2 regions of the Variovorax sp. AB1(2024) genome follow, and region 1 is predicted to be linked to the other one. Evidence: riboswitches for the same ligand, from Rfam matches in the RefSeq annotation. Region 1 holds a riboswitch; the other holds the start of a gene.
What was found. A riboswitch is a leader RNA that binds a small molecule or an ion and turns the genes downstream of it on or off. The one in region 1 is predicted to bind glycine.
Positions count from the first base shown of each region.

Region 2: another riboswitch for glycine. It lies ahead of WIX39_RS07895 (D-amino acid dehydrogenase); the one in region 1 lies ahead of gcvT (glycine cleavage system aminomethyltransferase GcvT).

Region 1 is NZ_JBBHKP020000001.1:4,506,984-4,513,189, reverse strand. Features, by position in the region: gene gcvP (aminomethyl-transferring glycine dehydrogenase) at 1-2,392, opposite strand, end outside; gene gcvH (glycine cleavage system protein GcvH) at 2,441-2,812, opposite strand; gene gcvT (glycine cleavage system aminomethyltransferase GcvT) at 2,876-4,048, opposite strand; glycine riboswitch at 4,094-4,206, opposite strand; glycine riboswitch at 4,219-4,309, opposite strand; gene WIX39_RS21095 (PaaI family thioesterase) at 4,493-5,053, opposite strand; gene WIX39_RS21090 (MFS transporter) at 5,050-6,206, opposite strand, start outside.
Region 2 is NZ_JBBHKP020000001.1:1,678,340-1,684,545, reverse strand. Features, by position in the region: gene rfbD (dTDP-4-dehydrorhamnose reductase) at 1-887, opposite strand, end outside; gene rfbB (dTDP-glucose 4,6-dehydratase) at 884-1,954, opposite strand; glycine riboswitch at 2,080-2,183, shown strand; glycine riboswitch at 2,201-2,308, shown strand; gene WIX39_RS07895 (D-amino acid dehydrogenase) at 2,402-3,703, shown strand; gene WIX39_RS07890 (FIST signal transduction protein) at 3,722-5,002, opposite strand; gene WIX39_RS07885 (PhaM family polyhydroxyalkanoate granule multifunctional regulatory protein) at 5,048-5,827, opposite strand; gene WIX39_RS07880 (PLP-dependent aminotransferase family protein) at 5,919-6,206, opposite strand, start outside.

The DNA.
Region 1 (6,206 bases):
CGCTGATGTAGTTGGCGCTCAGGATGGCCGTCTCGGTCGCGGCCTGCAGACCCTTGGCGCCCATCATGCGGCAGTACATCCAGCTGATCGGCAGCACGGCCGCGTTGCCCAGCGGGGCCGCCGACACGGCACCCACGCCGTGCGAGGGCACGCCGGCCGTCGCATGGCCCGGCAGGTAAGGCACCAGGTCTTCGACCACGCAGACCGGACCCACGCCCGGGCCGCCGCCGCCATGCGGAATGCAGAAGGTCTTGTGCAGGTTCAGGTGGCTCACGTCGCCGCCGAACTCGCCCGGCGCAGCCACGCCGACCAGCGCGTTCATGTTGGCGCCGTCCACGTACACCCGGCCGCCGTGCGCATGCACCAGCTCGCAGAGTTCCTTCACGCGGGTTTCGAACACGCCGTGCGTGCTGGGGTAGGTGATCATCACCGCCGCCAGGTTGGCGCTGTGCTTTTCGCAGGCGCGCTTCAGGTCGTCCATGTCGACATTGCCCTGCGCGTCGCAGGCCGTCACCACCACCTGCAGGCCCACCATCTGCGCGCTCGCGGGGTTGGTGCCGTGCGCGGAAGATGGAATCAGGCAGATGTTGCGATGCCCCTGGCCCTTGGCTTCATGGAAGGACTTGATGGCCAGCAGGCCCGCGTACTCGCCCTGCGAACCCGCATTGGGCTGCAGGCTGATGCCCGCGTAGCCGGTGGCCTCGCACAGCCAGGCGCGCAGCTGCGCATCGAGCTGGGCGTAGCCGAGCTGCTGGTCGGCCGGCGCGAAGGGATGGATGTTGGCGAACTCGGGCCAGGTGATGGGGATCATCTCGCTGGTCGCGTTGAGCTTCATGGTGCAGCTGCCCAGCGGGATCATGCTGCGGTCGAGCGCCAGGTCCTTGTCCGACAGGCTGCGGATGTAGCGCAGCATGGCGGTCTCGCTCTTGTGGGTGTTGAACACCGGGTGCGTGAGGAAGGCGCTCGCGCGGCGCAGGTCTTCGGGGATCAGCGGCGTGGTGTTCGCGGCCAGGTCGTCGAAGCGCGGCAGCGGCTTGCCGGCGGGCGCGAACAGGGCCCACAGCGTCTCGACGTCGGCACGCGTGGTGGTCTCGTCGAGCGAGATGCCCAGGTGCTGCTGCAGGCGCTGGCGCAGGTTGACGCCGGCGGCTTGCGCGCGCTCGATGATGGCCGGCGTGTCGTCGCCGGTGCGGATGGTCAGCGAATCGAAGGCGGTGGTGTTGACCGGCTCGCGGCCCATCTGCGACAGGCCCGCCGACAGGATGGCGGTGAGCGCCGCCACGCGCTGCGCGATGCGCGTGAGGCCGTCGGGCCCGTGGTACACGGCATACATGCTGGCCACCACGGCCGGCAGCACCTGCGCGGTGCAGATGTTGGAGGTGGCCTTCTCGCGGCGGATGTGCTGCTCGCGCGTCTGCAGCGCGAGGCGGTAGGCGGGCTGGCCGTGCGTGTCGACGCTCACGCCCACCAGGCGGCCCGGCAGCGAGCGCTTGAACTCGTCGCGGCAGGCCAAGTAGGCGGCGTGCGGGCCGCCGTTGCACAGCGGCATGCCGAAGCGCTGCGTGGTGCCGCAGACGATGTCGGCGTCGAACTCGCCGGGCGCGACCAGCAGCGTCAGCGCCAGCAGGTCGGCCGCCACGATGAAGGCGGCGTCGCACTGGTGCGCGTGGCCCGCGAGCGGGCGCAGGTCGTGCACGTGGCCGGTGGTGGCCGGGTACTGCGCGAGCACGCCGAAGAAGGCGCCGCTCGCCATCAGGTGCGGCAGCGTTTCCGACACCGTGCTCACCTTCACCTCGATGCCCAGCGGCGCGGCGCGCGTCTTGATGACTTCGATGGTCTGCGGATGGCAGTCGCCCGACACCAGGAACACGTTGCTCTTGGCTTTAACGCTGCGCTTGGCGAGCGTCATGGCTTCGGCGGCGGCCGTGGCTTCGTCGAGCATCGACGCGTTGGCGATGGCCATGCCCGTGAGGTCGCACACCATCGTCTGGAAATTGAGCAGGGCTTCCATGCGGCCCTGCGAGATCTCTGCCTGGTAGGGCGTGTAGGCGGTGTACCAGGCGGGGTTCTCGAGGATGTTGCGCAGGATGACGCCCGGCGTGTGCGTGCCGTAGTAGCCCTGGCCGATGAAGTTCCTGAACACCTTGTTCTTCGAGGCCATCGCCTTCAGCTCGGCCAGCGCGTCGGCTTCGGTCACGGGGGCCGGCAGCCGCATCGGCCGCGCCCGGCGGATGGCCGCGGGCACGATGCCGTCGATGAGCTCCGAGCGCGTTTCCGAGCCGATCACCGGCAGCATGCGCGCCTCGTCCGCCGCATCGATGCCGATGTGGCGGGCGAGAAATTCTTCGGCATTCTCTAGTTCTTGCAAAGAGGGAAGGGCGGGAATCGGCATGGCGGTGGGGGCTCGGGAAGAAGGGGGCTCGGAAGAAAAATCAGGCGATCAGGACTCGGCCGCGAACTTGTCGTAGGTGGCGGCGTCCAGCAGGGCGTCGAGCTGCGCGGGCTCGCTCAGCTTGACCTTGAAGAACCAGCCGGCGGCCAGCGGGTCGCTGTTGGCCAGCGACGGGTCGGCGCGCAGGGCTTCGTTCACTTCGGTGATCTCGCCCGACACGGGCATGAAAACGTCGGCTGCGGCCTTGACCGACTCGACGACGCCGGCAACTTCGCCCTGCGCGAAGGTCTTGCCGACTTCGGGCAGGTCGACGAACACCACGTCGCCCAGCGCGTCCTGCGCGTGCAGGGTGATGCCGACGGTGGCTGCGTCGCCTTCGGCCGACACCCATTCGTGGTCCTTGGTGTACTTGATGCTCATGGTGAGAAAACTCCTCGTGGAAAAAATGAATCGGGGTGCAGAGCCTAGCCGGGTCTGCCGCGTTCAGCCGCGGTAATAGCGGGTCGGCACGAAAGGCATGGTCGAGACTTCCATCGGCACCGGCTTGCCGCGCACGATGGCCTGCACGCGGGTGCCGGGCTCGGCGAAGGCGGTGGCCACGTAGCCCATGGCGATGCAGCGGTCGGCCGTGGGGCCGAGCAGCCCGCTGGTGACGATGCCGATGTCCTGGCCTTCGAATGACTGCAGCACCGTGCCGTCGCGCACCGGAATGCGCTCCAGCGCCACGAGGCCGACGCGCTTGCGCTTCAGCGTGTCGTGGTCGGTGTGGCCGGCGGTGCCCGCCGTGGCGGCGGCGAGCTGCGCGAGGATCTTCGCGGCGCCGGGGAAGCCGCCTTCGCGCGCGCCGCCCGCGCGGCGCACCTTCTGCATCGCCCAGTTGAGCGAAGCCTCGACCGGCGTGGTGGTGGTGTCGATGTCGTTGCCGTACAGGCACAGGCCGGCTTCGAGCCGCAGCGAATTGCGCGCGCCCAGGCCGATGGGCTTGACCTCGGGCTGGGCCAGCAGCAGGCGGGCCAGCGGCTCGGCGTCCTTCGCGGCCACCGAGATCTCGAAGCCGTCTTCGCCGGTGTAGCCGCTGCGGGTGACGAAGGCGGGAATGCCGCCGATCTGAACCGCGCCGCCCGTCATGAACACGAAGCGCTCGATGCCGGGCGACAGCCGCGCCAGCGTGGCGGCGGCCTTGGGGCCCTGCAGCGCGAGCAGGGCGTGGTCGGGCAAGGGCTGCACTTCGCAGCGGGAGCCGATCTTCTGCTGGATGTGGGCGATGTCGGCCACCTTGCAGGCGCCGTTGACTATCACGAAGAGCGAGCCGTGGCCTTCGTTGAAGAACATCAGGTCGTCGAGGATGCCGCCTTCGTCGTTCAGCAGCAGGCCGTAGCGCTGCTTGCCGGCGGGCAGGTCGATCACGTCGACGGGCATCAGGGTTTCGAAGGCGGCCGCGGCGTCGGGGCCGACGAGGCGAAGCTGGCCCATGTGGGAGATGTCGAACAGGCCGGCCGCATCGCGCGTGTGCTTGTGTTCGGCCATGAGGCCGGCGGGGTACTGCACCGGCATGGAATAGCCGGCGAAGGGCACCATGCGGGCGCCGAGCTCCACGTGAAGGTCGTGCAGCGGCGTCTTGAGAAGTTCGGTAGCGGGTGCGGAGGAAGCGGCCACGGGGCACTCCAAAGGGGCAGACAAAATCCATGACGCAAGCCATGGGCCACCCCTGCTGTCCGCTTTACCTGAGAGATTCGCCCCACGATCGGGGTTTGCTCCTTCGGTGGGCCGCTGCGCCGTTTGCGGTACGGCGGCCTCTCTCCAGCAAGGAAACGCCGGTGTTCGCCGGCGCCTTGTCAGTCCTTTTGCCTGAGCGTTCGGGAAACCCCTGCGCCTTCGGCGGCCCCGGCTGGCGGGGCTCTCTCCTGACCCCGCCGAGTGTAGTTGATACGGAAGGGAGAGCTGTGTTCAGGGCGTGTGCGCAGGCCACCGGGTGCTCCCCTCCGCGAATGTCCCCCGCCCTTCGGGCTCCTCCTTTATTTCGCTGCGGGGAGCACCCGGCGCCCCGCGCACAAGGCACGCTGCTGGTGCGACCGATCGAGGAAGGCTCTGCGGTTCCGGTCAGCGCGCGACCTCAGCCGGGGGCTTGACGCGCCAAGGCGCCAGGACTTCGACCACCATCGCCTCGAAGAGAAGGATGTCAGCCTGCCAGGCGAGCACCTGGACAATTGCTTTTCTTTCCGTCAATGTCGTCACGCTGGCCTGCAGCCGGGTTTCCATGATCACGGCCGGGGTCTTGAAGTCCATGTTCATGTTGACGGTGAGCACCTGCAGCCGGTCGGGTATGACCGAATACGTAGCGAGTCCGGCCCACTGGTCGACCAGGCCTGTGAGGTAGCCGCCAAAGATGTTGCCGGTGGGCATTGCGGCATGCAAAGGCGGCGTGTAGACACCGTAAAGCCGCCCGTACTCCCAGCGCGCAACGCACGGCGTGGCAAAGGGAAGGCCAATCGTCGCGATCGGAGTCGGGGCGATGTCGGTGCCATCTACCACTTCATTCAATACCTTGCGGTATCTCGTCTTTGTCTCCAGGCCGGGGAAGTCCGCCGGGCGATCGCGCTCGCGCACCAACAGTTCAACATCAAACATCAGGTCGCTCCGTCGGTTGTCGTGGGGTGTCATTCGTGTGTAGCCTTCATGAACGTCTCTTCTTCGCGAGCGGTCAGCATCCAGATGGCGATGCATTGAGCTGCCGCGCCAGCCAGGGGAATGAAAAGCAGGTTGCCGCTTGCCGAGAAGAGTCCTCCCAGTGCAGCTCCTGCAGCCATGCCAAAGTAGGTGGCCATGGTGTTGAGTGCGATCACCTGTACGGCGTGTGGCGGGCTCAGAGCCACAAGACGAGAAGCCTGCGGGGGCGTGCATGCCCAGCCGGATGCCGCAAAGATGGCGACGGCAACCGGGAAGAGCCACACCCCCAAGGGAGGGCCGCTGAACACGGCCAGACTCATCAGGAGCAAAGAAGCGAGATGCACACAAAGAAAGTACTGCAGTGCACGTACGGGTGTTTTGAGGAAATCGCCGAGCCGTCCACCGATGAGATTCCCGGCAATGGCCGCCGCACCATAGATCAACAAGACAAAGCTTGTCTTGTCTGCCGACCAACCGGTCGCGGACTGGCTGATCGGGACGATGAACGTGTATGAGGCAATGCCACCTGCCATCCATACGAAGCAACTTGCAAGAGTCCGGATCACGTTGCCGTTTCGGAGTGGCGACAGGCGCTCTCCCAGCGAAAGGCTCCTGGACTGGAAGTTGGCCGGCATCACCCACCAGAGCGCCGCGGCCGCGGCTGCGGCCAGGGTCGCAATCAGGATGAAGGTCATCCGCCACGAACTTACGCTTGCGAGCATCAAACCCAGAGGGACGGCCGTGACGAGGGCGGCCGTCAGTCCCCCCAAGACGAAGCTGCTGGCCTGGGCACGTTTTTCGGGAGGCAGAAGGTTGATGGCAGCCGCAACTGCTGCCGGCGAATAAGCCGCGGCACTCATTGCCGCGATCAGGCGCCACAGCAAGAGCCAGGCGTATTGCTCCGACAGGGCTGCCGCAAGATTGGCAGCGGCGAAGACGCCCATCGACGCGATGAGGATCGTCCGAAGAGATTTTCCGCCCAATACGGCACCCAGGATCGGGGCGCTTATCGCGTAAGTCAGCGCGAACGCCGACACCAGCAGGCCTGCCTGGGACAGCGACACCTGAAGCCCTGTCGCCAGATCTGGAAGGATGCCCGCGATCACGAATCCATCGGCGCCGATCGCGAACATTCCGAGCGCCAGCA
Region 2 (6,206 bases), 2.8 Mb from region 1:
AGCGTCTCGCGCAGCATGCGCGCAACGCCTTCCTGCCAAGGCGGCAGGCGCAGGCCGAAAGTGGTCTGCAGCTTGGTGGTGTCAAGACGCGAGTTGTGCGGGCGCTTCGCCGGGGTCGGGAAGGCGCTGGTCGGCACGGCCTCGACAGCCTGCGGGCCGGCCTTGAGCTCAACGCCGGCCTGCTGCGCCATTTCGAGCACGAAGCGCGCATAGCCGTGCCATGTCGTTTCACCACCCGCAATCGCGTGATAGAGCCCGGCCTTGGTCGGATCCTGCAGCGTGGCGCGGATGGCATGGGCCGTCACGTCGGCCAGCAACTCGGCCCCTGTGGGCGCACCGAACTGGTCGTCGATGACGGTCAGCTTGTCGCGCTCCTTGGCCAGGCGCAGCATGGTCTTGGCGAAGTTGCCGCCGCGCGCCGCGTACACCCAGCTTGTGCGGAAGATCAGGTGGCGCGGGCAGTGCTGCGCCACCAGTTGCTCGCCTTCGAGCTTGGTCTGGCCGTACACGCTGAGCGGGCCGGTCGCGTCGTCTTCCTTCCAGGGCTTGCTGCCGCTGCCATCGAAGACGTAGTCGGTCGAGTAGTGCACCATCAGCGCGCCGATCTGCTGGGCGGCCTGGGCCACCACGCCGGGCGACGTGGCGTTGAGCTTGCGCGCGAATTCGGGTTCGCTCTCGGCCTTGTCGACGGCCGTGTGTGCTGCGGCATTCACGATCACGTCGGGGCGGACCTTCAGCACCGTCTCGGCCAATTGCTCCGGCCTGCTGAAGTCGGCGTGGAAATCGGTGCTGTCGAAGTCGAGCGCCACCAGTTCGCCCAGCGGCGCGAGGCTGCGTTGCAGTTCCCAGCCGACCTGTCCGCCCTTGCCCAGCAGCAGCAGCTTCATGCCGCGGCCTTTGCGTCGTATTGCTTCTCGACCCACTCGCGGTAGGCGCCGCTTTGCACGTTGCGCACCCACTCGCTGTTCGCGAGGTACCACTCGACGGTCTTGCGGATGCCGGTGTCGAAGGTCTCGGCGGGCTTCCAGCCGAGTTCGGCTTCGAGCTTGCGTGCGTCGATGGCGTAGCGGCGGTCGTGGCCGGGGCGGTCGGTGACGTAGGTGATCTGCTCCTTGTAGGGCTTGCCGTCTGCCTTGGGGCGCAGCTCATCCAGCAGCGCGCACACGGTATTGACGATCTCGATGTTCGGCTTCTCGTTCCAGCCGCCCACGTTGTAGGTCTCGCCCAGTTTGCCGGCCTCGAGCACGCGGCGAATGGCGCTGCAGTGGTCCTTCACGTACAGCCAGTCGCGCACCTGCATGCCGTCGCCGTACACGGGCAGCGGCTTGCCGGCCAGCGCGTTGACGATCATCAGCGGGATGAGCTTCTCGGGGAAGTGGAACGGGCCGTAGTTGTTGGAGCAGTTGGTGGTGAGCACCGGCAGGCCGTAGGTGTGGTGCCACGCGCGCACGAGGTGATCGCTGGCGGCCTTGCTGGCCGAGTACGGGCTGTTGGGCTCGTACTTGTTCTCTTCGGTGAAGGCCGGGTCTGTCTTCGAAAGCGAGCCGTAGACCTCGTCCGTCGACACATGCAGGAAGCGGAAGGCCGATTTCTGCTCGGCCGGCAGCGCGCTCCAGTAGCCGCGCACCGATTCGAGCAGGCGGAAGCTGCCGAGCACGTTGGTCTGCACGAAGTCTTCGGGACCGTGGATCGAGCGGTCCACATGCGACTCGGCGGCAAAGTTGACCACGGCGCGCGGCTTGTGCTCGGCCAGCAGGCGGTCGACCAGGGCGCTGTCGCCGATGTCGCCCTGCACGAAGATGTGCCGTGGGTTGTTCTTGAGCGATGCGAGCGTCTCGAGGTTGCCGGCGTAGGTCAGCTTGTCGAGGTTCACGACAGGCTCGTCGCTGCTCGCGATCCAGTCGAGTACGAAATTGGCGCCAATGAAGCCAGCGCCGCCGGTAACCAAGATCATGGGGTCCCCTGAAGTTGAAAGTCATCGCCGTGTCGCAATGAACCTTAACGTTCGATTATCCCATTGGGCCAATTGGCGGAAACACAAGACGTTACCGTTCTGCCCTCGGCGTGTTTACAATCGTTCGCGATACCGCAGGAGAGCGGGCCACCCCGGTGGCCCTACCGAAGGCGCAAACTCCCATAAACGCTCAGGTCGGCCCGACGAAGTCTTGGATTTCGGCAAGGGGTCAGTACTGCATCAACTGAAACGCCGTCTGGAGAGACGCCACTTCACGTGGCGCACCGAAGGAGCAAATTCGTTGCAATGGCGCAACGAATGAATCTCTCAGGTACCGAGGACAGGGGGAGCGGCAACTTGGACAGCGGTCGTCCGGTTGCTTGCTATTAATTCAATAGTATTCATCCTCGCCCGCCGTTCAAGCGCAGCACCTCAAAGGTACTTGAAATGCGCGTGATCGTTCTTGGCGCCGGCCTGCTCGGCGTGACCTCGGCTTACTACCTCCAGCAACTCGGCCACGAAGTGACCGTGATCGACCGGCAGGCCACCCCGGCCGCCGAAACCAGCTTCGCCAATGGCGGGCAGATTTCCGTCAGCCATGCCGAACCCTGGGCCAACCCCAGCGCGCCGCTCAAGGTGCTGCAGTGGCTGGGCAAGGAAGACGCCCCGCTGCTGTTCCGCATCCGCGCCGACATGCGCCAGTGGCTGTGGGGCCTGCAGTTCCTGCGCGAATGCACGCCGGCGCGCACCCGCCACAACATCGAGCAGATCGTGCGTCTTGGCACATACAGCCGCTCGATGTTGCAACAGTTGCGCCGCGACACCGGCATCGCCTACGACCAGCGCACCCAGGGCATCCTGCACTTCTATACGACGCAGAAGGAATTCGACGGCGCCCTCGCGCCCGCCGAGCAGATGCGCGCGCTGGGCTGCGAACGCCAGGTCATCTCCGCCGATGAGGCCGTGAGGATTGAGCCCGCCCTCGCGCACATCCGCCCCAAGCTGGCCGGCGCCACCTACACGGCCGAGGACGAATCCGGCGATGCCAACCGCTTCGCGCGCGAACTGTCCCGGCTCGCGGCCGAAGCCGGCGTGAAATTCCTCATGAGCCACACCGTCACCGCCCTGCGCGAGGCCGGCGGCAGCATCGACCACGTGGAGGTCACCGATGCCGAAGGCCGCTTCCAGCGCATTCGCGGCGACGCCTTCGTGATGGCGATGGGCTCGCTGAGCCCGTTGCTCGCCGCGCCGCTGGGCATCCGCCTGCCGATCTATCCGGCCAAGGGCTATTCGGTCACGCTGCCCGTCAAGGACGCCTCCAAAGCGCATCAGGTCTCGCTGACCGACGACGAATTCAAGCTCGTGTTCTCGCGCTACACCTCGGAGTCCGGCGACCGCCTGCGCATCGCGGGCACGGCCGAACTCAACGGTTACGACCGCGACCTGAACCGCGTGCGCTGCGAAGCCATCGTGCGCCGTGTCGAAGAGCTGTTCCCCGGCGCCGGCGACACCACGCAGGCCCAGTTCTGGACCGGCCTGCGCCCCGCCACGCCAAGCAACGTGCCGCTGATCGGCAAGACGAAGCTCGCCAACCTGTTCCTCAACACCGGCCACGGCACGCTCGGCTGGACGCATGCCTGCGGCTCCGGCAAGTCGATCGCGCGCATCGTGAGCGGGCTGGCGCCGGAGGTGGATTTCGCGTTCATGGGAATGCCGGCGCCGCAGCCGCGCATGCTGCAGCCGGCGTGATCCGCGGCTGAAAGGTGTTCAGTCGTTGGACGTGAACACCGTCAGCACCCCGGTATAGCCATACAGGTGGTGCCGCGCGATCTCCCCGGCGGCAAAGAACCCGACCAGCGGCACGTCGCCCAGCGCGTGCCGCACGATCTGCAACTCGGCGCCCGGCGCGCCGAAATGCGGGCCGCCGCGCCCGGAACAGCTCACGTACACCGCACCCGCGATGCGCCGCGCGGGGTGCGGCGCCGCCTCGGCCTCGCCGGCAGCCACGGCGCGCGCGGTGGCCAGCGTCTGCTCTTCGGGCTCCAGCTCTTCGCGGATCTCGGCGCAGATGCGCATCAGGTCGGCCCGCGCCGCCTGCGCATTGCGGCGGCAGAAGGTCAGCCGCATGCCGGCTTCGGCCGTGTCGGCAATCGCGATGCCGCGCCGCGTCGGGTCGAGCCCGATGATGTGGCGCACCAGCACGTCGGCGCCCAGGTCGCCGGTGCGGCGGATGCCGTCGCTGCCCGCGTCGGCCAGCCCGACCAGCGTGTTGCGCACGGCGTCGATGGCTTCCTGCGGCCTCTCCAGCGACACCTGCAGGTCGGCCAGCAGCACGTCCAGGGCGGGTTCGCCGTCGAGCCTGAGCAGCAGGTTGCCGTCGGCTTCGGTGATCTCGCGCTCGCGCACCGCGCCCGAGCGCAGCGGCTGGCAGCCCTGCGTGACGCGCGACACCAGCCGCACGCCGTCGCCGAACACCACGCCCGACAGGCCGCCTGAGAACACACCGCCCGCCGCCCCATGGCCGCGGATGTTGCCGTTGCCGCCGACCGCGAACTGCAGCGCGCCGCCACGGCCCGACGAGAGCCCGCCGAACAGGTAGCCGGTGTCGGTGCGGCCCGCCATCTCGGCGATCAGCTCGGTCAGGTCGGGCGTGGCCGGGTCGGCGTGCACCAGCGCGGTGTGGGCCTCGAAGCCGCTCATTTCGGAGTTGCCCAGCGGCGCGACGCCGGAGAACACGCGGTACTGGTCGCTCGGCAGCGCGCAGAGCATCAGCGTCATGCCCGGCTCGTCGAAATATTCGGCGTTGTTGGCCGCCACGCCGATGCCGACGGTGCCCGACCAGTCGGTCACCTCGGGCAGTTCGGCGCTCAGGTGGTCGAGGATGTCCTGCGCCTCGGCGGCGTAGTGGTCGGTGATGTAGAGCAGCCCGAGCGTCGGCGACGGCGCGTAGTCGGGCAATGCCATCTGTGCGCGCAACTGGGCCAGCACGAGGCCGGCCGCCATGCGCCATTGCGGATGGGTGGCATGACCGGAGGGAAACAGTTTCATGATGCGTGCCAACCCGTTCTTTCCAAAAAATGTATGGGTATGACGTCAGCGCCGGCTGGAGGTTCGCTTGCGCGCGGCGGTCGTCGTCTTTTTCCTGGCGGCCGGAGCCGCCGCCTTCTTTGCCGCGGCAACGGGCTTGCGGGCCTTGGTTGCCGCCGGCTTGCCGCCCATCGCCTTGCCGACCGCGTCGGCCAGCGGCTGGGCCATGGCCGGCACCTTCAGCTGCGCGGCGTCCTGCAGCGCCGAGCTGGCGATCTGCTGGAACTGCTCGGTGAGCGAGCCCCACCACTGCATGGGATCGATCACGCCGGCGCCCTCGCCGGCCGTCGATTTCGCGGCGGCCGGACGCGCGCGCGTCTTCGTCTTCTGCGGCGCCGGCGCTTCCTCTTCCTCTGGCAGCTCGTCTTCTTCCTCGACCTCCTCGGGCTCCGGCTCGGCTGGGGCTGCCGAGGCGGCCGGGGCTGCTGCCGCGGGCGCCGGGGCCATGGCCGCGGCCTGCTTGGTGAACGCGCTGGCGATGTCCTCCATGCGCACGTTCATGCCGCGCAGCGTCGACAGCGTCATCTTCTGCACCTCGAGCGCCTGGATGGTGGCCTTGAGCGCATGGCCGTTCTGCTCGAGCCAGTACTGGACCGTCTTGAGTTCCTGGATGCGCTTGTCGACTTCTTCCACGCTCAGCGTAGGCGCGACCCAGCTCGCGAGGCTCGGAATTCCCGGCACCGAACCCGCACCGGCACCCGCCGCGGCACCGCCGGCGAGGTTCTTCAGGAAGTCGAATCCGGGGACGAACTGGCTGAAGTCGAAGGGCTTGCTGGCGTTGCTCATGCGGAAGGTCTCCTGGGAGGGTTTTCTTGTGTTCCCAGCTTACTCCAAGCCCTTGCCGTCCGGCCCGGCCGGCGCGGGGATTTACCTGCCGTCAGAGTTCGTCGCGGACCTTGCTGAAAACCTTCCAGAAAGTGGCGTCCTGCGAGGTCGCGAAGTTGATGCGCATCATGGTGCTCGGCGGCCGGCGCGCATGGAACAGCGAGCCCGGCGCCAGCAGGTAGCCCTGGTCGAGCATGCGCTGCGTGAGCGCGTCGGTGTCCACGCCCGTGTCGACCCAGCCGAACAGCCCCGCCGGCTCCGACGCGAAGGTGCAGCCGTGCGACATGGCGAGCTTCACCGCCCGCCCTCGCGCCCCGTCGAGGCGGATGCGCACCCGCTC